3 regions of the Paenibacillus sp. SN-8-1 genome follow, and region 2 is predicted to be linked to each of the others. Evidence: predicted binding sites of a transcription regulator. Region 2 holds the regulator's gene; each other region holds the start of a gene.

Region 1 (7,905 bases), 170 kb from region 2:
CGCTAAATAGCGTCTGATCGCCCTGCTTATTCTCAAAGGCTTCAATCCGCAGCTCATAAGGTTCCCCAGGCGGAAATATCAATAGATCTCCGGCTTCGACATTCACGAGCCTTCCATCACAGCGCGCTCGGCTGCGTCCTTCGGTCTGAATGCGGATAAGATAATGCTCCAATCCATCCCCGTCGTTAGAAAAGTAAGGTTTGCGGTGCTGGGCATAACCAGCTGCCAAGATATGCAAGTTCTCATTAGCGCTCATGTTACGTCTCCCTGCCACATTACAAAATAATGACCAGATTGTTCAGGTTTCAATCATATTATTCATTTTACTGCAGCTGAAATAGGAATACCATATTACTTGTTAAATAGTTTGGATTCAAATGAGAGATACTTTGATTTGAATTCAAGCGAGAATGGTAATGATCGACCTTATCGTATAACAACAGACTTATAGGGGATGAGGCCTTGATTAAACTTAGAGCAGGAGTTATAGGCTGCGGTAATATAAGTCCGGCATATCTCACTTACTTAAGCGGGAGCCCGTATGTCCAGATCACAGCTTGTGCGGATATGGTCCTGGAGAAAGCGCAAGCTAGGGCAAAGCAGTTCGGAATTGAAAACGTATACACCGTAGAGGAAATGTTAAATGCACCTGAAATTGATCTGATTATCAACTTGACCATTCCCGCGTCTCATGGCTCGGTGAACCTCCTCGCGCTTGAGCATGGGAAGCATGTCTATGTAGAGAAGCCGCTGTGTCTCTCGCTAGACGAAGCGAAGGACATTCTAGCGCTTGCCGCAGAGAAGGGCCTGCGGGTTGGCAGTGCTCCCGATACGTTTCTGGGAGCTGGAATTGAGACAGCGCGTGACGCGATTAACCGCGGTTTGATTGGTCGTCCCATCGCGGCTTCAGCCTTCATGATGGGATCGGGTCCTGAATCATGGCATCCCAATCCGGAGTTCTTCTATGCGGCCGGAGGCGGCCCGATGTTCGATATGGGGCCTTATTACTTAACAGCGCTCATTAATCTGCTTGGACCGATCCGAAGAATAAGCGGCTCGGCAGGAATCCAGGTAGCGCAGCGGACAGTACATACTGGAGAGAATGCGGGTAAGCCCATATCTGTCCAGACCCCGACCCACTACAGCGGAACTCTTGAATTTGCAGAGGGAGCTATTGGGACGTTGATTACGAGCTTTGATATCTCGGGAGGAAGTATGCTTCCGAGGATTGAGATTTACGGAACAGAAGGTTCGCTGCATCTGCCAGATCCGAACTATTTCTGCGGCGAAGTTAAGCTGAGAAGATCGGGTAATGAAGGGTGGGAAGTTATCCCTCCGCTATTTGAATCCGGTGAGAATGAGAGAGGCCGCGGCGTGGAGGATATGGCCAAAGCAATCTATGAAGGAGTAACGCATCGCGCTAACGGCCATCAGGCCTATCACGTACTTGAAGCGATGCATGCTTTTGAGCGCTCATCACGTGAAGGCAAGCACGTTATGCTTGAAAGTACTGCTGACTTAGCCGCTTATTATATGCAGGCTGCCCAGGGGAAGAAATAAGTGTACAAAGATAATCGAAAATAAATACTAAGGAGGACATGATGATGTCTAAAGTGTTGAAAGTAGCTGTAATCGGCTGTGGAGGAATTGCCAAGGGCAAGCATCTGCCAAGCTTGTCCAAACAGAAAGAGGTAGAGCTGGTTGCCTTCTGCGATATTATTGAAGAACGTGCCGCTGAAGCCAACGAGAAGTACGGAAATGAGAACAGCAAAGTCTATACAGATTATAAGAAGCTTCTGGAAGAAAGTGGAGCTGAGGTTATTCATGTATGTACGCCAAATGATTCACACGCGGAAATAACGATCGCTTCACTGGAATCTGGCAGACATGTAATGTGTGAGAAGCCAATGGCGAAGACCTCCGAGCAGGCCAGAGCTATGCTTGATGCCGCCAAGCGTACAGGCAAGAAGCTCTCGATAGCTTACCAGAACCGCTTCCGCAGTGACAGCCAATACCTCAAGAAGCTCTGTGAAGACGGTGAGCTTGGAGATATCTATCTGGGTAAGGCGCTTGCGATCCGCCGCAGGGCCGTTCCAACCTGGGGAGTATTTCTGGATGAAGAGAAGCAGGGCGGAGGACCGCTTATTGATATCGGAACCCATGCGCTGGATCTAACCCTTTGGCTGATGGACAACTATGAGCCTAAGAGTGTAACCGGCTCGGTATTCCACAAGCTTGGAAGCCGGAAGAATGCCGCGAACGCGTTCGGATCTTGGGACCCGGAAGAGTTCAAAGTGGAGGATTCAGCATTTGGATTTATCACCATGAAGAACGGTGCGACCATTATCCTCGAGTCCAGCTGGGCTTTGAATGTGCTTGAGATTGGCGAAGCGCAGACCATCCTAAGCGGTACAGAAGGTGGAGCAGACATGAAGAACGGTCTTCGTCTGAACGGCGAGAAGAACAGCCGCCTGTGGGAGACCAAGGTGGACCTTAGTTCAGGTGGAGTAGCCTTCTACGAAGGTGAAGAAGAGACGGATGCCTATCTGGAAGCCAAGTCTTGGGTTCAAGCTGTTCTCGAGGATAGCGAACCGCTTGTGAAGCCTGAACAGGCACTGGTGGTAACTGAAATTTTGGAAGCTATTTATGAGTCGGCAAGAACAGGCAAAACCGTCTATTTTGATTAAAAACTAGGAGGATACAAATTATGAAATTAGGAGTATTTCTAGTTCTATTCGGAGACCGTTCTTTTGAAGAGGCTTTAGACTTTGTCGCGTCGCAGGGTGTAAAGGCAGTGGAAATTGGTACCGGAGGGAATCCAGGGAATAAGCACTGCCGGCCAGATGAATTGATAGAGAACAAAGCAGCCAGAGATCAATTCAAGAAAACATTGGATTCCAGGGGAATTACAATCAGCGCCTTAAGCTGCCACGGGAACCCGCTTCATCCCCAGAAGGCACTTGCCAAGGCAGATCACGAAGACTTCTTGAAGACCGTCCAGCTTGCCGAGCTGCTTGAGGTTCCCGTCGTGAATACCTTCTCTGGATGCCCGGGCGATCACGAGGATGCGAAGTATCCGAACTGGCCAGTTGCCCCATGGCCGAACGACTACCAGGAAATTCTGAAATGGCAGTGGGAGAACAAAGTCATTCCTTATTGGACTGAGATGGGGAAATATGCGTCTGAACATAAGGTGAAAGTTGGACTTGAGCTGCATGGTGGATTCTCCGTCCATACCCCTGCTACCCTGCTTCGCCTTCGTGAAGCAGCAGGCGAGGCTATCGGTGCGAATCTCGACCCGAGTCATATGTGGTGGCAGGGAATTGACCCTGTACAAGCTATCCACATTCTGGGCCGTGAGGGAGCGATACACCACTTCCATGCCAAGGACACCGTGATTGATCCGATTAATGTGAACAAACATGGTATTACAGATATGCAGTCCTATACTAACATGCTTGACCGCGCATGGCAGTTCTGTACGGTAGGCTATGGTCATGATATCAAGACCTGGGCTGATATTATTAGTGCGCTGCGCCTGGTAGGATATGATTATGTAGTCAGCATTGAGCATGAAGACGGCTTGATGTCCATTGAGGAAGGGTTCACCAAGGCAGTACGTAACCTGCAGTCGATCATCATTGAAGATTCGAGTGCGGACATGTGGTGGGTATAACAGCCATAATGTTCATTTCTATAATTCACCCCCTTATAAAATAAGTTTCGCACAAATAAGCCAGACTATCTTTCGGAGGGTAATCCGAAAAAGTCTTGGCTTATTTGTTATGAAATGTACATTTTGTATACCCTTTCACGTATATATTGTATAATCAGGTATTATCCTGGTTTTCTTTATGAGCAAAATGTTGTAAAATATATATACTAACTAAACGTAAGTTTTCGGTTATACCCTGACCGGAGCACGAAGAGGTGATTTCAATGGAGGGTCAATGGAATTTGTGTCCGCGATTTGAAACCGCGTTCTCTTTTCTCGGAAAGAGATGGAACGGTCTGATCATACAAACGTTAATGAGCGGCCCGAAGCGGTTCAAGGACATTTCTGGGCTTATTCCGTCTATGAGCGACAAAATGCTGTCCGAACGCATGAAAGATTTGGAGTGTGAAGGTATTCTGGTTCGCCATGTATATCCCGAAACTCCCGTCCGGATTGAGTACGAATTGACAGATAAAGGAAGAGCGCTGCAGCCGGTTATGGAACAGATTCAATCCTGGGCAGAAGCCTGGGTAGAATAATAAGTCAGCATTTGTTGCAAGCTGGCTTGATTAACATAGAAAGCAGGTGCTTTAGTGGCAGAGATCATCATTATTGGAGCTGGACCAGCTGGAGCTAGTGCAGCTTTGTTTCTGGCCAAAGCAGGCAAAGAAACCTTGGTAATTGACAGCAACACAAGTATGACCAAGCGGGCCTGGATTGAGAACCACTATGGCGTCAAAGACATCTCAGGACCGGATCTGCTCAAGATCGGTCGTGAGCAGGCTGCTAAATTTGGAGCCAAATTTATTGAAGAGAAAGTCTCAGCTCTGGATACCAATGGCGACAAATCAGTTACGATCAAGACAGAATCGGGAAGAAGCTATGAAGCAGCCCACGTCATTTTTGCTACGGGAGCGCTTACAGATTTGGCAAAACAGATTGGACTTGAGCTCAAGGAAGGTACTGAGCCTAGAATTAAGACCGTGATTGCAACCGATGGGGCGGGCCGCACGAGTAAGCCAAGAATATGGGCGGCCGGAACAGTGGCAGGAGTCAGTGTTCACACTATTATTACAGCTGGCGATGGTGCAAAAGTTGCGATTGAAATTCTAAGCGAGTTAAATGGCGAGCGCTATGTAGATCACGATGTGTTGAAATAATATATTTTTATTTAAAAGCTTTTTGCAGTAACATCTGCAGAAAGCTTTTTTTATTTTAATTTTCCTAGAAAATGTGACTTTAATTACAAATTCTATGTTACTCAAATCACACGTATCTTCCAGAGAATTGAAGTACGATGGACTCAGAGATTAAGACAAATTAAATAGGAGTGGGTGGAGATGGGTATGGCTGATCTTGCTTTCAAAGCCGAAGACATGGTTAGAGACGTTGTTGTACGTTTTCCTAAATCAAGTGATTATTTCCGAAGCCATCGTATCGACTTCTGTTGTGGTGGGAATCGCCCGTTGAACGAGGCTCTGGAAGAGAGAGGCTTGAATACTGAAGAGGTGTTGAAGGATCTTCATAAGCTTCTAAATGATCATCCGGTTACCGAAGATCATGATAACCATGCGGCATGGAGCTCTAACGACTTGATCGCTTACGTTGTAAATAAGCATCATGCTTATTTACGTGAGGAGCTTCCGCTAATTGAGCAAAATGTGAAGAAAGTGTACCGTGTTCATGGACAAGAAGGGGATCACTTGGCTGAAATACACCGTTTGTTCGGAATTTTGAAGACAGACTTACTTGAACATACAGAGAAGGAAGAAGCAAATGTCTTTCCCAAAATGATTAACTGGGAGTCCGCCAAGGAAGCTGAGACGCTGACCAAACTTCGTTCTTCAATTTCAGAACTTGAGGCTGAGCACGATTCAGCAGGAGATATTTTGAAGGAAATTCGTAAGCTTACAGAAGACTTTACGCCCCCAGCTCATGCATGTACAACCTATAGAATGACTTATTCTAGACTCGAGGAACTAGAAGCAATGACATTCCAGCATGTTCACATTGAGAATAATATATTGTTCCCCCGTTACTAAGTGTGGAATATCTTGGCGAAGAATACTCAGGAATGTGAAATTTATCACTATAGTGTGAGGTTTGTCACACCTTCGATTTTCTGCTGTAGATATACTTGATTTATCAAAGGGCGAATTCAAAAATAATCATGCCTGAATAGTTCGAGGAGGCATTTGAATATGAGTATGAATAAGAAAAAGCTTGTCGTTATTGGTAACGGGATGGCCGGGATTAGCACAGTTGAACAAATTCTGAAATTGACTACTAATTTTGATATAACGGTATTTGGTAGTGAACCGCACCCCAACTACAACCGGATTATGCTCTCTTATGTTCTAGAGGGCAGCAAGACGATGGATGATATTATTCTCAACGATTTGAATTGGTACGCGGATCATGGAATTACTCTTCATACTGGAACAACGGTTACACATATTGATGAAGCCAAAAGAGAAGTTGTTGCTGAAAATGGGCTGCGTGTTCCATATGATTACATTATTATAGCAACCGGCTCCAAGCCGTTCATTCTGCCGATTCCAGGCAGCGATAAGGAAGGGGTTATCGGCTTCCGTGATATCGAAGATTGTAATCAGATGCTGGAAGCCGCTAAGAATTACAAGAAGGCGGCGGTTATCGGTGGCGGTCTTCTGGGACTCGAAGCTGCCAAAGGCCTTGTCCATCTCGGTATGGATGTGACCGTGGTCCACCTGATGGATGATCTGATGGAGCGTCAATTGGACAGCACAGCGGCTGCGATGCTTAGAGCGGAGCTTGAACGCCAAGGGATCAAATTTGCAATGGGAGTTCAAACCACGGAACTACTGGGTGAAGAACGCGTGCAGGGACTCAAATTCAAGGACGGAACCGTGCTTGAGGCTGATTTTGTCGTAATGGCGGTCGGAATCAAACCTAATGTTGCTGTTGCTGCGGCAAGCGGGATTGAGACAAACCGGGGAATCATCGTGAATGATTACATGCAGACCTCGATGCCTAATGTGTACTCTGTTGGGGAATGTAACGAGCATAGAGGCGTATGCTACGGTCTGGTAGCTCCGCTATTTGAACAAGGCATGATTCTTGCCAAGCATATATGTAATGTGGATACAGCCGGATATGAAGGATCTGTCGTATCGACAAAGCTGAAAATTTCGGGTGTGGATGTATTCTCAACTGGAGAATTCATCGACGGTCCAGAACATGTTGTCATTGCGCAGAAAGACGAATGGAAGCGAACTTACAAGAAAATTTTGCTCAAAGATAATGTTATGGTCGGAGCAGTCTTGTTCGGTGATATTACAGAGTCCGCTAATTTGCAGAAGCTGATCAAGCAAAGAACAGAAATGACGGATGAGCTGTATGCTCAGTTGATGGGTACTGGATGCTGCGGCGGCGGAGCAGAGAAGAAAGCATCTTCTGTAGATACGATGTCTGATGATGAAATTGTATGTGGATGTAACGGGGTAACGAAGAAAGCGATCGTAGATGTCATTACTGAACAGGGCCTGACTACTGTAGATGAGATCAAAGCTTGTACTGGAGCTACCCGTTCATGCGGTGGTTGTAAGCCTGTCGTAGAGCAGATTCTCCAGTATGTACTTGGAGATAGCTTCAAGGAATCAGCCAAGCAGGGAATATGTGGCTGCACAACGTTAAGCCGTGATGAAATTGTTGCAGAGATCAAGAACAAAGGTCTTAGCACGACGAAGGAAATCATGCATGTGCTTGACTGGAGCCAACCGGAAGGATGCTCGAAGTGCCGGCCGGCTTTGAACTATTATCTGGGAATGATCTATCCGGATACTCATCATGATGAGAAGGAATCACGTTTTGTGAACGAACGTATGAATGCGAATATTCAAAAGGATGGCACATATACCGTAGTTCCTAGAATGTACGGCGGTGTCACTACCCCAGAAGACCTTAAGAAAATTGCCGATGTGTCGCTCAAATATGATGTTAAAGCCGTTAAAGTCACTGGCGGTCAACGTCTAGACCTAATCGGGGTGAAGAAGGAAGATCTTCCAAAAGTATGGGAAGAGCTGGATATGCCTTCAGGCTATGCTTATGCCAAATCGCTGCGTACGGTGAAGACCTGTGTTGGGTCGCAGTTCTGCCGCTTTGGTACTCAGGATTCGATGGGAATGGGGGCTCTTCTTGAACGCAAGTTC
Region 2 (7,905 bases):
ATTGCTCCATACCCCCATCTCACCCGGCACTCGCGGAAGTATAATGAACTTGCTGGCTTTTCCGTCTGATAGAGTCACATATATATTCTGATTATCCATTACCGTATTGACTGAAAGTCCTGGTGCTCCCTCTTGAAGCTTCTCTAGAGTCACCGGAATCTCGGTATATTTCTTATTATCCATGGCTTCCGCTACAGGAAAGAGAGCTTTGGACCACCACTGATCGAGTACTTTATTTGAATGATCCACAACGGTAAGCTTTAGCTTGCGGCTGCCGATCAACGACTTGCCGTCAACCGTCAAATGTTCAACTAAACCTCTTAAATCGGTTTTTGGTTGTAGATCGAGTTTCAAGTCCACCTGTTTCTGGGTAATAACAAATTGAACGTTGTTGACACCCTCATACTCGGTGACCAATTTCTTAAGCGGGGCCTCAACAGCAAACTGACTATAAGCGAACCACCCACCAAACAGAATTGCTGCGGAGATAACGACGCTAGTAATCAATGGAACAAGACGTAATTTCAATTCATATCCCCCTTAGTAATTTCAATCTTATACATACAAAACACGACCACTCAAAAAAATTAACGGATTTCTCCGTCTGTTTGTGTATCATCATATACTGAAACGTACAAGTAATAGTATATCATAGAATATATACTTTTTTCTAAACTTCTTATTGAAAATATTTGAAATAATCGATAATTTCTTCTAATGTTCAAGAATTGTTCGCAATTCAAAGAGACCTTCCAATTAAATTGGAAGGTCTCTTAATATAGGAGAACACTAAGGCTCAAGCCTACCGATTAGGCAAAGTGTAGGTATCAGGCAGAGCCTGGCCATCGGCGAACCTATAAAACTTATAGTTGTAATGATCTCCATCTTTATAGAACAATTGATATACGTATTGCTTCCCTGCCCCCTGATCAAATATACCTGGGACAAGGCGGACAATAGAGATATCCGGCATTTGAGACTTGATGCTGTTCTTAACCTGATCAAGGCTGACTCCATTCTTCGCCAGCTCCTGGTGGTCAACCTTACCATCAACGACCCATACCACAATATCTTCTCCCGATGTACTTTTGCCTTCGATCACCCAGCACACGGTATCCCATACGGACTTACTGGCATGTGTTAACGAAGCCAGATTAGCCTGCTGCTTGGCCACAATGACAGCAGCGTTCTTCTCGTTCCAATAATCCTCCATCGAATACACATAATATCTCTGAATTCCAAACAGAATCAGCAGGGCGATAACTATGGACATCAAAATCCATTTCGTTTTTTTCTTCATGCGATCACTTCCTTTCACTCAGAAGTGCTCCGCTTAGCGGGAGAGCAATCCTTCGAAACAAGCTTGAGCTTCTCTGCGTACCCGCTCTTCATCAATGGTCAGACAGCTGCCATGCTTAACAACCTGATTCCCGTTCACCCACACATGTTCAACGTCCTTAGGGCCAGCGGAATATACCATATGAGAAATGAAATCCGTATGCGGAATAAAGTGAGCTTGATCGGTATTCATAGCAATGAAGTCAGCCTTCATGCCTTCCGCAAGCCTTCCGGTATTTGGCAGGTATACGGACTGAGCACCATAAATCGTGCCCATTTTAAGAGCTTCTTCTGCCGGTACAGCCGTCGGATCACCTGATACACCTTTATGTATCAAGGCTGCCAGCCTAATCTCCTCGAACATGTCGAGGTTGTTGTTGCTTGCTGCCCCGTCTGTACCCAAGGAGACAACAACCCCTGCCTTTTGCAGATCAACGACACGGGCAACGCCGCTGGCAAGCTTAAGGTTGCTCCCAGGGTTATGCGACACCGCAACCTTATTCGTAGCAAGAATCTCGATCTCTTCATCATTCAAATGCACGCCGTGGGCGATGATTGAAGGTCGTGAGAAGAATCCTAGCTTTTCCAAATGCATCGTTGGACGAAGACCATACTCATTGATATTCTGCTGCACTTCAGCGGCAGTCTCGGACATGTGGGTATGCAGCGGAAGATCCAGGTCATGAGCCGCTTGAACGAACTTCTCAATGAATGCAGGCGGACAAGTGTAAGGGGAATGCGGGGACATCATGGTCGTAATTCGCCCATCCGCCTTGCCATGCCAATCTTGGGCGAACCGTATCGCCTCTTCCAGCTTCTGCTGCTGTACGTCCTCAGGACATAAGCCAATGGCTCCGCGCATCAGTACAGCACGAATTCCCGATTCCTCCGTTACTTTAGCTACCTGATCCATATGGTCATACATGTCCAGGAAGGTTGTCGTACCTCCCTTAAGCATTTCCACGACAGACAGCGCGGTACCCCAGTATACATCTCTGGAGGTGAACTTGGCTTCCATCGGCCACATCTTCTCCTGCAGCCAAGTTTGGAGCAGCATATCGTCCCCATAACCGCGCAGCAGAGACATCGCTGCATGACCATGGGTATTAATCAGCCCTGGAGCAAATAGCAGGCCCCTTCCGTCAAAAGTGTCTGTCCCCTCTTCGACCTCGGGACGAGACTCTCCGACATATTTGATCAGATCGTCCTCAATTAACATATATCCCTTGACCACAGAACGTCCTGGTTCCAGCACAGCAAAGCTTCCGTTTTCAATTAACCATTTACGACTCATTTGTCACTGCTTCCTTTCCATCTCCCAAATAATATGCCAGGCTGAGCAGATCCGTTGTAAAATCTGCCGCGTGCAGGCGTATCTCGGCAGGCACCTTCAGAATTGTTGGCGCAAAGTTAAGGATCGCTTCAATTCCAGCATCGATAAGCTGATCGGCTACCCGTTGTGCCTCAAAATCAGGCACAGTTATAATTCCAATCCGGATACCCAGCTTCTTCACGGTAGCACCAAGATCTTCAATCGGCTGTACGGTCAAGGAATTAATCTTCTGGCCGACCTTCTTCTCCGAGGCATCGAAGACCGCCACGATCTTCATATTGTCCTTCAAGTACGTATTGTAATTGGATAAGGCCTGACCCAAGTTCCCGGCCCCGACAAGGGCCACATTGATCTGCTGATCCAAGTTGAGGATTTGGCGAATCTTCTCGATCAGATAGGAGACATCATATCCGATACCTTTACGACCAAAATCACCGAAGTATGCAAGATCTTTGCGAATTTGAGCCGGGTTCAGATCCAGCTTTTGTCCAAGCTCCTGCGATGAGACGGTTGCGACTTCCCGAAGGCTCAGTTCATTCAGAAAGCGCAGATATACGGGTAATCTGCGTACCACCGCATCTGAGATTTTCTCCGATTTCATTTCTTTTTCCCCCTAATGCTAATGAGTCCGGTTGATCACCGGTGGCCAAGCCATTCCGAAATCCGAGGCACCATTTGGTTGGTGGGCATATGCTCCATCTTTGGGCCTGGCAAAGAATAAAGGAAATACTTCCCGTAATAGGACTCGAGAATTCGTGTATCATATACAATCACGATACCGCGGTCCTGGGAGGACCGCACCAGTCGTCCAAATCCCTGCTTGAAGCGGATAACCGCCTGCGGGACGGACAACTTCATAAATGGATTCTTCTTCTGCTGCTGCAGCCGCTCGCTCTTGGCTTCTACCAGCGGATGGTTCGGAGGTTGAAATGGAAGCCGTACGATAGCCAGACTCGTAAGAGCCTCCCCTGGAATATCGACACCTTCCCAGAAGCTGCTCGTACCGAGCAATACAGAGGCCTGCTGGCCCTGAAATCTTCGAGTAAGCTTAGTCCGATTTCCGCTGTCTACTCCTTGTCCAATGACTGTAATCCCCTGTGTAGATAGAACCTCTTTCAGGGGGTCATATACCTGTCTAAGCATACGATAAGAAGTGAACAATACAAGCATGCGTCCTTGGGTAGCAATTGCCGAATCAGCCAAGGACTGTACGAGTGTATTCACGAAATGATCGTCCCCGACACTGCCCTTCACACTTGGGAAATCCCGAGGGATGACGAGCAGGGCCTGTTCCCTGTACTTGAATGGTGAGGGAAGCAACGAGGTCAATAATTGATCCTGCTCAGAAGCTTCCGTAAGTCCCAGCTGCTCGATCATATATTGAAACGACTTGTCTACGGATAAAGTAGCAGAGGTCATGATAACGCTCTTCTTTTTATCAAAGAAAAGAGCTTTAAGCTGTTCACTTACCTCAACGGGTACAGCATAAATTTGCAGAGACCGGCTGCGGTAATGACCGTTACCTTCAAGCCAGTAGACCGTCTCCTCATTGTCGAGCTTCATAAAAGAACGGATACTGTCCCTCTCAGCTCCCAAATCCTTGAACAGACCGCTTATATCCGTCACCAGGCTCTCAGAGCTATAACTTTCGTCATCTTCCTTTAGCTCATTCACCATACGTTCGCCTTTGCGAATTACCGTACCCATAGTCATGTAAATCTGATTCTCGATTTCACTAAGCGCATCCCAATTCTTGGGCTTTTTGTGCGGAAGCAGACGAAGAACGAACTGTCCCGGGTCTCCGGGAGCGGCATCGCTTCGCTCAGGCATGAGTCCGAACAATTGATCGCTGAGACGATCCCAGTTCTCCTTGATCTCAATAATCTCAGGGTACAGATTATCAATTACACTCATCCACTCGCTGGCCTTCTCCGACCCGCTGGTCTGAAGCTGAGCCCGCAGATTCGGAAGCTGACCCGTCTTACTGTCCTTGAAGAGGCGTGTCAAGGTGTGAACGACCGTGAAGTATTTCATATTCATACCCAAATGCTTGCCGGCTACTTCTTCGAGATGGTGTGCCTCGTCAATGACAAGACGTTCATAGCTCGGAAGCAGCTGATGACCCGCCTTCACATCTGTGAACAGCTTCGAGTGGTTCGTGATCACCACATCAGCTACACCAGCCTCGTGTTTGGCCTTATGATAGAAGCACTTTCTGAACCATGGACATGAGCGTCCCAGACAGGAATCCGATTCACTGGCAACCGTCTCCCAGAAATCAGCTCCCCGATTGCCCTGGTTCAGCTCTTCATCATCCCCGGTCTCGGTCTGGGTTAACCACACGATCATCTGTGCAGCCGTCATAACTTCTTCCTTTGGTGTAGTGAAATCTCTCTTGTTTATTTTATGTTCAAATTTGCGCAGACACAAATAATGCCCTCTTCCTTTGAAGATTGCTGCCCGAAATGGAAAAGGAACCACGTCCGTAAGCAGAGGAATATCTCTCTCGCGGAGCTGCTCTTGCAGGTTGATGGTATGCGTACTTACCATAACCTTCTCTTCAGACTTAACGCTGTGATAAATCGCAGGCAGCAGATAACCGAGTGACTTCCCTGTACCCGTACCTGCTTCGACCAACAAGTGCTTATCCTCATCAAAGGCCTTCATGACGTCTTCAAGCATGATATTCTGAGCTTCCCGCTCTTCATACCCAGGGAGCTTGCTCTTCAAGTTCGCACGAACATCAGCCATAAACTGCTCGAAAGATTTATCCTTCAGAGGATTATCGAAATCCTCACTTCGCGGCGGCTTGATGTCAATCCAGTCTTCTGTCCGAAGCGCGAACTGACGGTAATAGGTGAACCCATCTGTTGAAGCGTCCGTTTCCCTCTCCCTGATCTGGAGTGCAGCATCAAAGAACCATCCCAAATCACTGTCCTCGCCTGAGAACAGGTCAGAAAGCCGCTGCAAAGCGAGAAGTGGAAGGTCATCAATCTCTTCCAGACATTTAGCAAAAATAAGTGCGGTAGCCAAGGCATCGGAATCGGCTTGATGAGGTCTGTCATGGGTTACCCCAAATTCACCGGACACAAAGCCAAGCTGATATGATGTAAGCGAAGGAAACATTATTTTGAGGAAATCCATGGTATCCAGGATTCTCCCCGTAAAGGGTAAATAGCCCGTTTTGTCCAAAGCACTCTGTAAGAAATTAAAGTCAAAAGCAACGTTATGGCCAACGAGGATCACATCGTCCAGAAGAGGCACCATTTCCATCATAACCTCATCCAGTAAGGGAGCGTTCTGTACATCCTCCTCGGTAATCCCTGTTAACCCAGAAATAAAAGGCGGAATCGGTACACCCGGCTTCACATACGAGGAATATACCTGGCTAATCGTACGATCATGATCTATAATAGCAAGCCCAACTTGAATAATTTCATCAGAGGACTGGTTACCTGTCGTTTCAAAATCGAGAACGGCATATTTCATTATATACTCATTACCTTTCATTCCAGTCTCTCTAACAGCATATCAAAAAAAACTCGGTTTGGAAATTAAGACATGCAAACAAATATTCGCACCCCTCTTTTACCCTATAACAAACAAAAAACGATGCGAAAAAATCCCATTGAATGGTCGCATCGTTCATCAAATTAAGATACATTACAATAATGAAGTAAGCTGGGCTCCGAACTGCAGGGATCCCCGTTTTTGTTGGCATACATCCAAATTATTCAAGGGCTCAGTAAATGAAGGATCAATATGATGGGCTAATGTAAAATATTCTTGTGCTTTATCCATATGGTTCATCTTCGCTTCAATACAACCAAGCGCATTATAGACGATGGATCTAAGCCGCTTGTTGTCCGTCAATGGCAGCACCCATTGAAAATGCCGTCCCGCCTCCCGGGTATCATTCATATTCAAATAGGACATGGCCAAATAAATCCGGGCCAACAGGCTGTCTTGAAACTCCTCGGTGGTACGCTTGAACTGTTCGGCCGCATGGGAATACATCATTAGCTTGTAATAGCCCTGTCCCTTAATGAAGGTACCCGACTTCATCTCAGGCAGCTCCACAATCTTAGCAGAATCCGTTAACCCCCAGCTTTTGCGTACATCACTCATTTTCTCTTCAAAAGAAAGCCACTCCTCAATAATTCCATCACTCATAGCTTTAAGCAATTGCCACTTTTTGCCCAGCTCCTGCTTCTGGTTACCTTTAGCGATCGGGTACATCTCAGCGATTTCCTCCAACATATCATTCATTTCCGCAAATACATGCTGAAACATCATCTGCATCCCACCCTAAACGAAAATGAAATCAAGCAGCGGCCCTATGTTCATTTTTTGTTTAGGCGGATGATTTCATTCTTGAAGGAACCCCTTAAATAATGGATTACAGCTTAACGGACTGTCGCATGTACCTCGTAGCTGGCTGTTTCAACAGGACGGTTATTCTCATCGACGAACAAAACGGTAGGCTTATGGTGACGTACTTCCTCCTGGGACATCTGTGCATAGGAAATGATAATAACCGTGTCCCCCGGCTGAACCAATCTCGCTGCCGCTCCATTAAGACAGATCACACCGCTGCCGCGTGGTCCTGGAATCACATAAGTCTCTAGGCGAGCACCGTTATTATTGTTTACAATTTGTACTTTCTCATTCTCAAGCAGGTCTGCCCGCTCCATCAGGTTCTCATCTATGGTAATACTGCCCACGTAGTTGAGGTTCGCCTCTGTCACGGTTGCGCGGTGAATTTTGGATTTCATCATGGTTCTATACATGAGTTACCACTCCTTTGGTAGTAAAAAGAATGTTATCAATCAGACGAGTTGTTCCGAATTTAACCGCCAGGGCAATCAAGAGTTCTCCATCCAGATCGCTTACCTTAGCCTCTTCATGGACTGGTGTTAGCGATGGAAATGCTAAAATATCCACATAATCAATTACAGCCATGGGCTGAGACTTAATATTCCGGGTCAGGCCATCACGAATTTCGGCCAGGGTCACGGCCGGGTCGTTCTTCATCCACTCTTCTGCTTCACGCAGAGATCTGGACAGGATCAGAGCCTGCTTTCTCTCTTCTTCCTTCAAATATACGTTCCTGGAACTGAGTGCCAGTCCATCTGATTCACGAACAATAGGGCAGGGGACAATCTCTACATCAAAGTTCAAATCATCCACCATTTGGCGGATAACCGCTACTTGCTGTGCATCTTTGAGTCCAA
Region 3 (7,905 bases), 150 kb from region 2:
GACTTTGACCTCCAGTGGGGTGTGAACTATGGACTTATTTCTTAAGTCATTTAATTCTATTTACTGAGGCCAAATCCTGTCCGGCTAGTGGTAATGTAAGTTTATTTTAAGATTGAGACCTGTCTAAAACACAAAAAAGCAGGCAGGCCGGATAACGGCTCTGACTGCTTTTCAAATAAATTATTTAAATGCGGCAAATTTGACTTGGACATAATTCACAGTGGCAAATATCCTGCAGCATGACCAAATCTTTAATAATGATCAAGCCATTCTCATATTCCAGGGCATCCTTCCTGCGCAGATCACTGAGCATCCGGTTCACACTTTCCCGGGTAGCTCCAATCATATTGGAGAGATCCGTATGGGTGATCTTCTTGTTGATACGGATAGTATTTCCTTGCTTCTCCCCATAAGAGTTGCTAAGACGGATCAAGGTGGAACAGAGAGCCCCGGGTTTGCCATACATCATAAGGTCACGAAATTTGGTCTGTGTCAGACGGTGATGAATGCCCATCCATTTCATGAAATCAATGGCAAAGTCAGCATGCTGACACACGATAGTCTCCAGATCGCGTTGTTCAATGATTCCAATTTCGCTATCTTCAATTACCTCTGCTGTGAAGCTGTACCGGGAACCAAAGAAGGGATCGGCTTGACCGACAAGGTCACCGCTTTGATACATATATAAGATAAGTTCCTTACCTTCATCTGTTGATTTCGTTAATTTGATTCGTCCCCTCTTAATAAAGAATAGCTTATCGGCCACATCTCCCTCCCAGAACAAATGAGACCCGGACGGATAAAGTTTGTCCTTCATCATTACTAACAGACGGTTAAAATTTTGCTCGGTGAAGCTGCCGGTATTCCCTCGGGTCAAGGTTGTAGTCAAATACTCATTCATAACCGATCACTCCTTAGTCATCCAATTTATTCAATTTCTATCTGGAGGGGACTAAAGGTCCGATCCATTTCTATGCCTCAATTATATAGCTAAATTAAGCGGTTGAGGGGCTTATACGGGGCGTAAAAGTGGCGAATATACGAACATTGTGATTTATTTCACTTTAGTTATTTTTAGTGATAAATGTCACAGTATGCGATTTCTCACCATGCTAAGATGAATGCGTAGAGAGAAGGAAGTCAAGCGAAAGGCTTTTGAGATTAATGCATTTGTGAAAATATTCACGATTGTAATTTCTCTTAAACCTCGCTTACCTAAATAATAGGAGGATGAGAGTAATGGCTGTTAAAACCGAAGTAAATGAACCCGTAAAGCCAACCGCTGAAGAACACATCCAGACACTAATCAACAAAGCAAAGAAAGCAACCGATGCCTTCATGAAGATGGATCAGGAACAAATCGATAAAATTGTTCAGGCCATGGCTCTAGCCGGCATGGATAAGCACATGTACTTGGCTAAGCTGGCCATTGAAGAAACAGGACGCGGAGTGTATGAAGATAAGATTATTAAGAATATGTTCGCAACCGAATATATCTACCATAGCATCAAGAATAACAAAACTGTAGGTGTTATTGAAGATAATCCATTCGACAACTTCCAGAAGATTGCCGAACCTGTTGGAATTATCATGGGGATTACACCGGTTACGAATCCAACATCAACCACTATTTTTAAAGCCCTGATTGCGATCAAGACTCGTAACCCAATCATCTTCGGGTTCCACCCTTCAGCACAAGGCTGCTGTACAGAAACTGCACAGATTCTGCTCAAAGCAGCAGTAGCGAACGGTGCTCCGGCAGATTGCATCCAATGGATTGAAGCACCTTCCATGGATAAGACCAACGCACTGATGAATCACCCTGATGTTGCTTTGATTCTGGCTACAGGCGGTTCTGCAATGGTTCGCGCAGCATACAGCTGTGGTAAGCCAGCGCTTGGTGTAGGTCCTGGTAACGTACCTTGCTTCATCGAGAAAAGTGCGGATATCGACCAAGCGGTGAACGACCTGATCTTGTCCAAGACATTTGACAACGGAATGATCTGTGCTTCAGAGCAAGCTGTAATTATTGAAGAGCCAATCTTCGATCAAGTGAAGAAAAAAATGATCGCAAATGGATGCTACTTCGTGAATAAAGAGGAAGCCGCCAAACTGACTGCAGGGGCAATTGTAGCCGACAAATGTGCGGTGAATCCTACAATCGTAGGTCAACCTGCTGTGAAGATCGCTGAAATGTGCGGCATTCAAGTGCCGGAAGGAACCAAAATTCTGGTTGCTGAAATTGAAGGAGTAGGCACCAAGTACCCACTGTCTGCCGAGAAGCTTAGCCCAGTACTCGCTTGCTACAAAGTAAGCAGTGCACAGCAAGGTATCGATCGTGCAGCAGAAGTTGTCGCATTTGGCGGTATGGGTCACTCTTCGGTTATTCACTCGAACAATGAGGAAGTTATTCAGAAGTTCTCTGATCGTATGCCTACCTGCCGGATTCTGGTAAATCAACCATCTTCGCAAGGCGGTATCGGGGATATTTACAATACCAACCTTCCATCGCTTACACTTGGCTGCGGTTCGTATGGACGGAATTCAACTTCTTCGAACGTGACAGCAGTGAACTTAATTAACGTGAAAAGGGTGAATCGTCGTACCGTGAATATGCAATGGTTCAAAGTACCTTCCAAAGTCTATTTTGAAAAAGGGGCTACTCAGTACCTCGCCAAAATGCCGGATATCACACGTGTATTGATTGTTACAGACCCGATGATGGTTAAGCTTGGTTATGTTGATAGAGTAGAACATTATCTGCGTCAGCGCGAGACTCCAGTTGCCATTGAAGTGTTCTCACAAGTTGAACCAGATCCATCGACTACTACTGTACAACGCGGTACAGAGCTGATGAATCAATTCCAGCCAGACTGCATCATCGCACTGGGTGGTGGATCACCAATGGATGCGGCAAAAGGTATGTGGTTGTTCTACGAATATCCAGACACTGACTTTAACAACCTGAAACAAAAATTCATGGATATCCGCAAACGGATCTACAAATATCCGCGCCTTGGCCAAAAAGCACAGTTCGTAGCCATTCCAACAACTTCGGGTACAGGTTCGGAAGTGACTTCGTTCGCCGTTATTACAGATAAAGAGAACGGCAATACAAAATATCCGCTTGCTGATTATGAATTAACACCTGATGTTGCAATTATTGATCCGGAATTCGTATACAGTCTGCCTAAAGTAGCAGTAGCTGACACTGGTATGGACGTACTTACCCACGCCATTGAAGCCTATGTATCTGTTATGGCTAGTGACTACACAGATGGTCTTGCTATCAAAGCTATTCAGCTCGTATTCGAATGGTTGGAGAAATCGGCTCTGACTGGAGATAAATTGGCACGTGAGAAAATGCATAACGCATCGACTCTTGCTGGTATGGCGTTCGCCAATGCCTTCCTGGGCATCAACCACAGCTTGGCGCACAAATGGGGTGGCCAGTACCATACTGCCCACGGCCGTACCAATGCGATCTTGATGCCGCACGTTATTCGCTATAACGCGAAAAAACCAACGAAGTTCGCCGCGTTCCCTAAATATACGAACTTTGTGGCTGACCAGCGTTATGCAGAAATCGCCCGCATTCTGGGACTGCCTGCTCGTACAACCGAGGAAGGCGTGAAAAGCCTGATCAACGCAATCCGTGACATGAACAAGAAGCTGGGAATTCCAGAATCGTTCCAAGAGCTCGGCTTTGATCCAAAAGACTTCGAGAGCAGAGTAGACTACCTGGCAGATCGCGCATTCGAAGACCAATGTACAACTGCCAATCCTAAACTGCCGCTTGTAAAAGAGCTCGCAGAAGTGTATAGAGACGCCTTCTACGGAAGATTTGAGTAAGAAGGTATAGCTAAATAGCACGCTGAAAACGGAGTGACAAATATCACCGAAAGAGTGATATTTGTCACATCCTTTTTACGGGGAAACCTCTATGATAATAGTATAAAGAGTCCCAAAGATACAGGGATAGGGCATAGATGAAGTCACGAGTGGCACCTGGTTAGATTGTTTTGTGAAAGTTATCACAATGAACTATGATGTATAAACTAAGTGACCTCACATGTTCCAGCTTGCATCAAAATTTATGTGATGGAGGGAAATATCATGTCGGTTATCGAGAGAGAAGTACAAACCGTACAATCCGGATGGAGAAGCTTCAAGAAGGGGAAATGGCAAAAAGAAGTCAATGTGCGTAATTTCATTGATGATAACATAAATCCATATCATGGCCGGGAAGATTTCTTGCAGGGTGCCACTCAGAACACCAAGGAACTCTGGGACATTGTCTCCGAATTGACTAAGAAGGAACGGGATAATGGCGGCGTACTCGATGTTGACGTCAACACCCCATCTACAATTATTTCTCATAAACCAGGGTATCTGGATAAAGACAAAGAGCAAATCGTCGGCGTTCAGACTGATGCACCGTTCAAGCGTTCCATCCAGCCTTTTGGCGGGATTAGAATGATGATTGATGCATGTGAGGCATACGGCTTCAAGCTGCCCGAAGAAGTTATTAATATCTTTAACGGCATTCGCAAAACGCACAATCAGGGTGTATTTGATGCCTATACTTCTGAAATGAGAGCAGCTCGTAAAGCCGGCATTATTACAGGTCTCCCAGATGCTTATGGCCGCGGCCGTATTATCGGAGACTACCGCAGAGTCGCTCTGTATGGTGTAGATTTCCTTGTTAATCAGAAGAAATATGAGCTTAAGCAGTTAGAGCTTGATGTGATCGATGAGGATGTCATTCGCCTTCGCGAGGAACTTTCTGAACAAATTCGTGCTCTTGGAGAGCTTAAAGTGTTGGCTGAAATGCATGGATTTGACATCTCCAAGCCGGCTAACAATGCAAAAGAAGCGTTCCAGTGGGTCTACTTCGGTTACCTTGCAGCGATTAAGGAGCAAAATGGTGCCGCGATGTCCCTGGGCCGTGTATCCTCTTTCCTTGATATCTACATTGAGCGGGATTTGGCTGAAGGTACTTTAACTGAGGAGCAAGCTCAGGAATTGGTTGACCATTTCGTTATGAAGCTTCGTATCGTGAAATTCCTGCGTACACCTGACTATAATGATCTTTTCAGTGGTGACCCTACTTGGGTGACAGAATCTATCGGAGGTATGGCCGTTAACGGTCAGACAAGAGTAACTAAGAACAGCTTCCGGTTCCTGCATACGCTCTATAATCTTGGACCTGCCCCAGAACCGAACCTGACTGTGCTGTGGTCCGAGAAGCTGCCTGAAGGCTTCAAGAAGTACTGTGCTAAAGTATCCATCGAGACCAGCTCCATTCAATATGAAAACGACGATTTAATGCGTCCGATCTATGGCGATGATTATGGAATTGCCTGCTGTGTATCCGCTATGGAGATCGGTAAGCAAATGCAGTTCTTCGGCGCTCGTGCGAACCTGGCCAAAGCTTTGCTGTATGCAATTAATGGGGGTAAGGATGAAAAGTCCGGCGTTCAGGTTGGTCCTGAGTATCCTGCTATTACGGGAGAAGTGCTGGATTATGCCGAGGTCATGAAACGGTTCAAACCGATGATGGAATGGTTGGCTAAGCTTTATATGAATACCCTTAATGTTATTCACTATATGCATGATAAATACAGTTATGAACGGATTGAAATGGCGCTGCACGACCGTGATATCCTTCGTACTATGGCTTGCGGTATCGCAGGACTTTCCGTTGCGGCTGACTCCCTGAGCGCCATTAAATATGCCAAAGTTAAACCAATTCGCAACGAGAATGGAATTGCTGTTGACTTTGAGATCGAGGGCGAGTTCCCTTGCTACGGTAACAATGATGATCGGGTTGACCAAATTGCAGTTGAGTTGGTTGAACAATTCATGAGCATGATCCGCAAACACAAAGCTTATCGTAATGCAATGCCAACACAATCTGTTCTTACGATCACATCCAATGTAGTATACGGGAAGAAGACAGGTACAACGCCAGATGGACGTAAAGCCGGTGAACCGTTCGCTCCAGGGGCTAATCCAATGCATGGACGTGACAAGAAAGGTGCTCTTGCTTCTCTTAGTTCAGTAGCCAAGCTGCCATATGAACACAGCCTCGACGGCATCTCTAACACCTTCTCCATTGTGCCTAAAGCACTCGGTAAGGAACCTGAGATCCGCAAATCCAATCTCGTATCCATGATGGATGGCTATTTCGGCAGCAATGCACATCACTTGAATGTCAACGTATTTGACCGTGAACAGTTGATGGATGCCATGGATCACCCGGAGAACTACCCGCAATTGACTATTCGGGTATCTGGATATGCGGTCAACTTCATTAAGCTGACTCGTGAACAACAGCTCGATGTGATTAACCGTACTTTCCACGGCTCAATGTAAGATTCTCCGGATTTCTACCGCAGAGAGCGTAATAATTCAGTAAATCTGGGGACAACAGCGGCCGGAAGTCCATGCCTTCCCCGTAGTTACAACCGACCATATTTAGTAAGATCATAATCAGCTGCAGTTCCTGCAGAAAGGGATGTGACAAACATGCTCACAGGTCATATTCACTCACTAGAAACATTCGGAACCGTTGATGGCCCGGGAATTCGGTTCGTCCTCTTCATGCAGGGCTGCCTGCTGAAATGCAAATATTGCCATAATCCGGATACCTGGAATTTGACAGGTGGTAAGGATATGCGGCTTGACGAGGTTCTAGCGGAAATTGAGCCTTACATTAACTACTATCGTTCTTCCGGCGGCGGACTGACCGTGTCTGGAGGAGAGGCGACGCTGCAGGCGCATTTCGTAGCTGAGCTATTCCGCGAGGTGAAGCAGCGGTGGGGTCTTCATACTACTTTAGATACCAATGGTTACAATGAAGGAGACAAAATCAAAGATTTACTTGACGTAACGGATCTTGTACTTCTGGATTTGAAGCACATTGATAATGAGAAGCACATTGAATTAACAGGCAAGCCGAATGAGCGGATGATTCGTATGGCAGAATGGCTGTCTGAGCATAACAAATCGATGTGGATCAGACATGTGCTTGTTCCTGGTATTAATGATGAGAGGGAAGACTTGCTGCGATTGGGCCATTTTATAGGGACATTGAATGGGGTAGAGAAATTTGAAATTCTTCCTTACCACCAAATGGGGATATATAAATGGGAAGCCTTGAATTGGAAGTACCCGCTTGAGAATGTACCCTCTCCGACCGATGAAGAAGTTCAAAGAGCCTATCAGCTCGTGGCTGAAGGGCGAAGCCAAAGCCAAAGCGCCTTACATGTGAAGAGTTAAGCGAATCATCAATAGCGTGAGAATTAGTATCTTCGGGTACTAAGCCTCACGTTTTTTGTTACGTTCAGTCCTTCGTACATGGCAATTAGAAGAATTTATCCCTCCATAAGAAATATGTCCTCCTTACCATTTGTGAAAGCGTTTCCTATAATGAAAAGTGTAAGGCAAACCATTCTACGGGAGGGTCAATATATATGAAAAAGAGTCTGGTATTGTTGCTGTCACTGCTCCTGGTGACAACCACTATGCTTTCGGCTTGTAGTGGCGGTTCCAACACGGGGGAACCTGCTAAATCCGGTGAGCCAGCCAAGCAGGAAGAGAGTACAGATAACTCACCCTTTGAGGTGACACTTCGTCATACTCAGGTTGGAGCCGACAAGAAGAATCGACTGGCCATTCTGCAGGATGTGGTGAAGAAAGTTCAGGACGAGACTCCAGGCCTTACGATCAAGCTGGACGCTGTAGATTCCGAGGTTAACCGGAAAGAGAAGCTGCGCGGTGAGATGGCAGCAGGGAACCCGCCAGATATCTTCGATGTATTCGGAAGTCCGGATGCTCAATTGTATGCCAAGGAAGGCAGAATGCTGGATCTGACCCCGATTCTTGCGGAGCTTGGCCTTA

The links. The regulator Rex, encoded in region 2, represses fermentation and respiration genes when NADH is low (regulators of the CRP and FNR family bind a similar motif). The targets are predictions, from matches to a motif close to TTGTGAAATATTTCACAA.
Region 1: a site for Rex is predicted at 5,790-5,807, ahead of nirB (nitrite reductase large subunit NirB). Genes of this name have one in related genera too.
Region 3: a site for Rex is predicted at 4,023-4,040, ahead of pflB (formate C-acetyltransferase). Genes of this name have one in related genera too.

Annotation. Positions count from the first base shown of each region.
Region 1 covers NZ_CP194782.1:1,824,516-1,832,420, forward strand. The annotation lists gene ACRRNK_RS08510 (AraC family transcriptional regulator) at 1-256, opposite strand, end outside; gene ACRRNK_RS08515 (Gfo/Idh/MocA family protein) at 463-1,560, shown strand; gene ACRRNK_RS08520 (Gfo/Idh/MocA family protein) at 1,605-2,687, shown strand; gene ACRRNK_RS08525 (sugar phosphate isomerase/epimerase family protein) at 2,708-3,676, shown strand; gene ACRRNK_RS08530 (winged helix-turn-helix transcriptional regulator) at 3,940-4,254, shown strand; gene ACRRNK_RS08535 (FAD-dependent oxidoreductase) at 4,309-4,875, shown strand; gene ric (iron-sulfur cluster repair di-iron protein) at 5,056-5,757, shown strand; gene nirB (nitrite reductase large subunit NirB) at 5,917-7,905, shown strand, end outside.
Region 2 covers NZ_CP194782.1:1,990,551-1,998,455, reverse strand. The annotation lists gene ACRRNK_RS09445 (hypothetical protein) at 1-528, opposite strand, end outside; gene ACRRNK_RS09450 (AAA family ATPase) at 1-2, opposite strand, end outside; gene ACRRNK_RS09440 (DUF5590 domain-containing protein) at 803-1,300, opposite strand; gene ACRRNK_RS09435 (amidohydrolase) at 1,334-2,632, opposite strand; gene ACRRNK_RS09430 (redox-sensing transcriptional repressor Rex) at 2,622-3,272, opposite strand; gene dinG (ATP-dependent DNA helicase DinG) at 3,308-6,160, opposite strand; gene ACRRNK_RS09420 (tetratricopeptide repeat protein) at 6,335-6,967, opposite strand; gene panD (aspartate 1-decarboxylase) at 7,078-7,461, opposite strand; gene panC (pantoate--beta-alanine ligase) at 7,454-7,905, opposite strand, start outside.
Region 3 covers NZ_CP194782.1:1,835,641-1,843,545, forward strand. The annotation lists gene ACRRNK_RS08565 (Crp/Fnr family transcriptional regulator) at 185-901, opposite strand; gene adhE (bifunctional acetaldehyde-CoA/alcohol dehydrogenase) at 1,240-3,852, shown strand; gene pflB (formate C-acetyltransferase) at 4,117-6,378, shown strand; gene pflA (pyruvate formate-lyase-activating protein) at 6,532-7,284, shown strand; gene ACRRNK_RS08585 (ABC transporter substrate-binding protein) at 7,479-7,905, shown strand, end outside.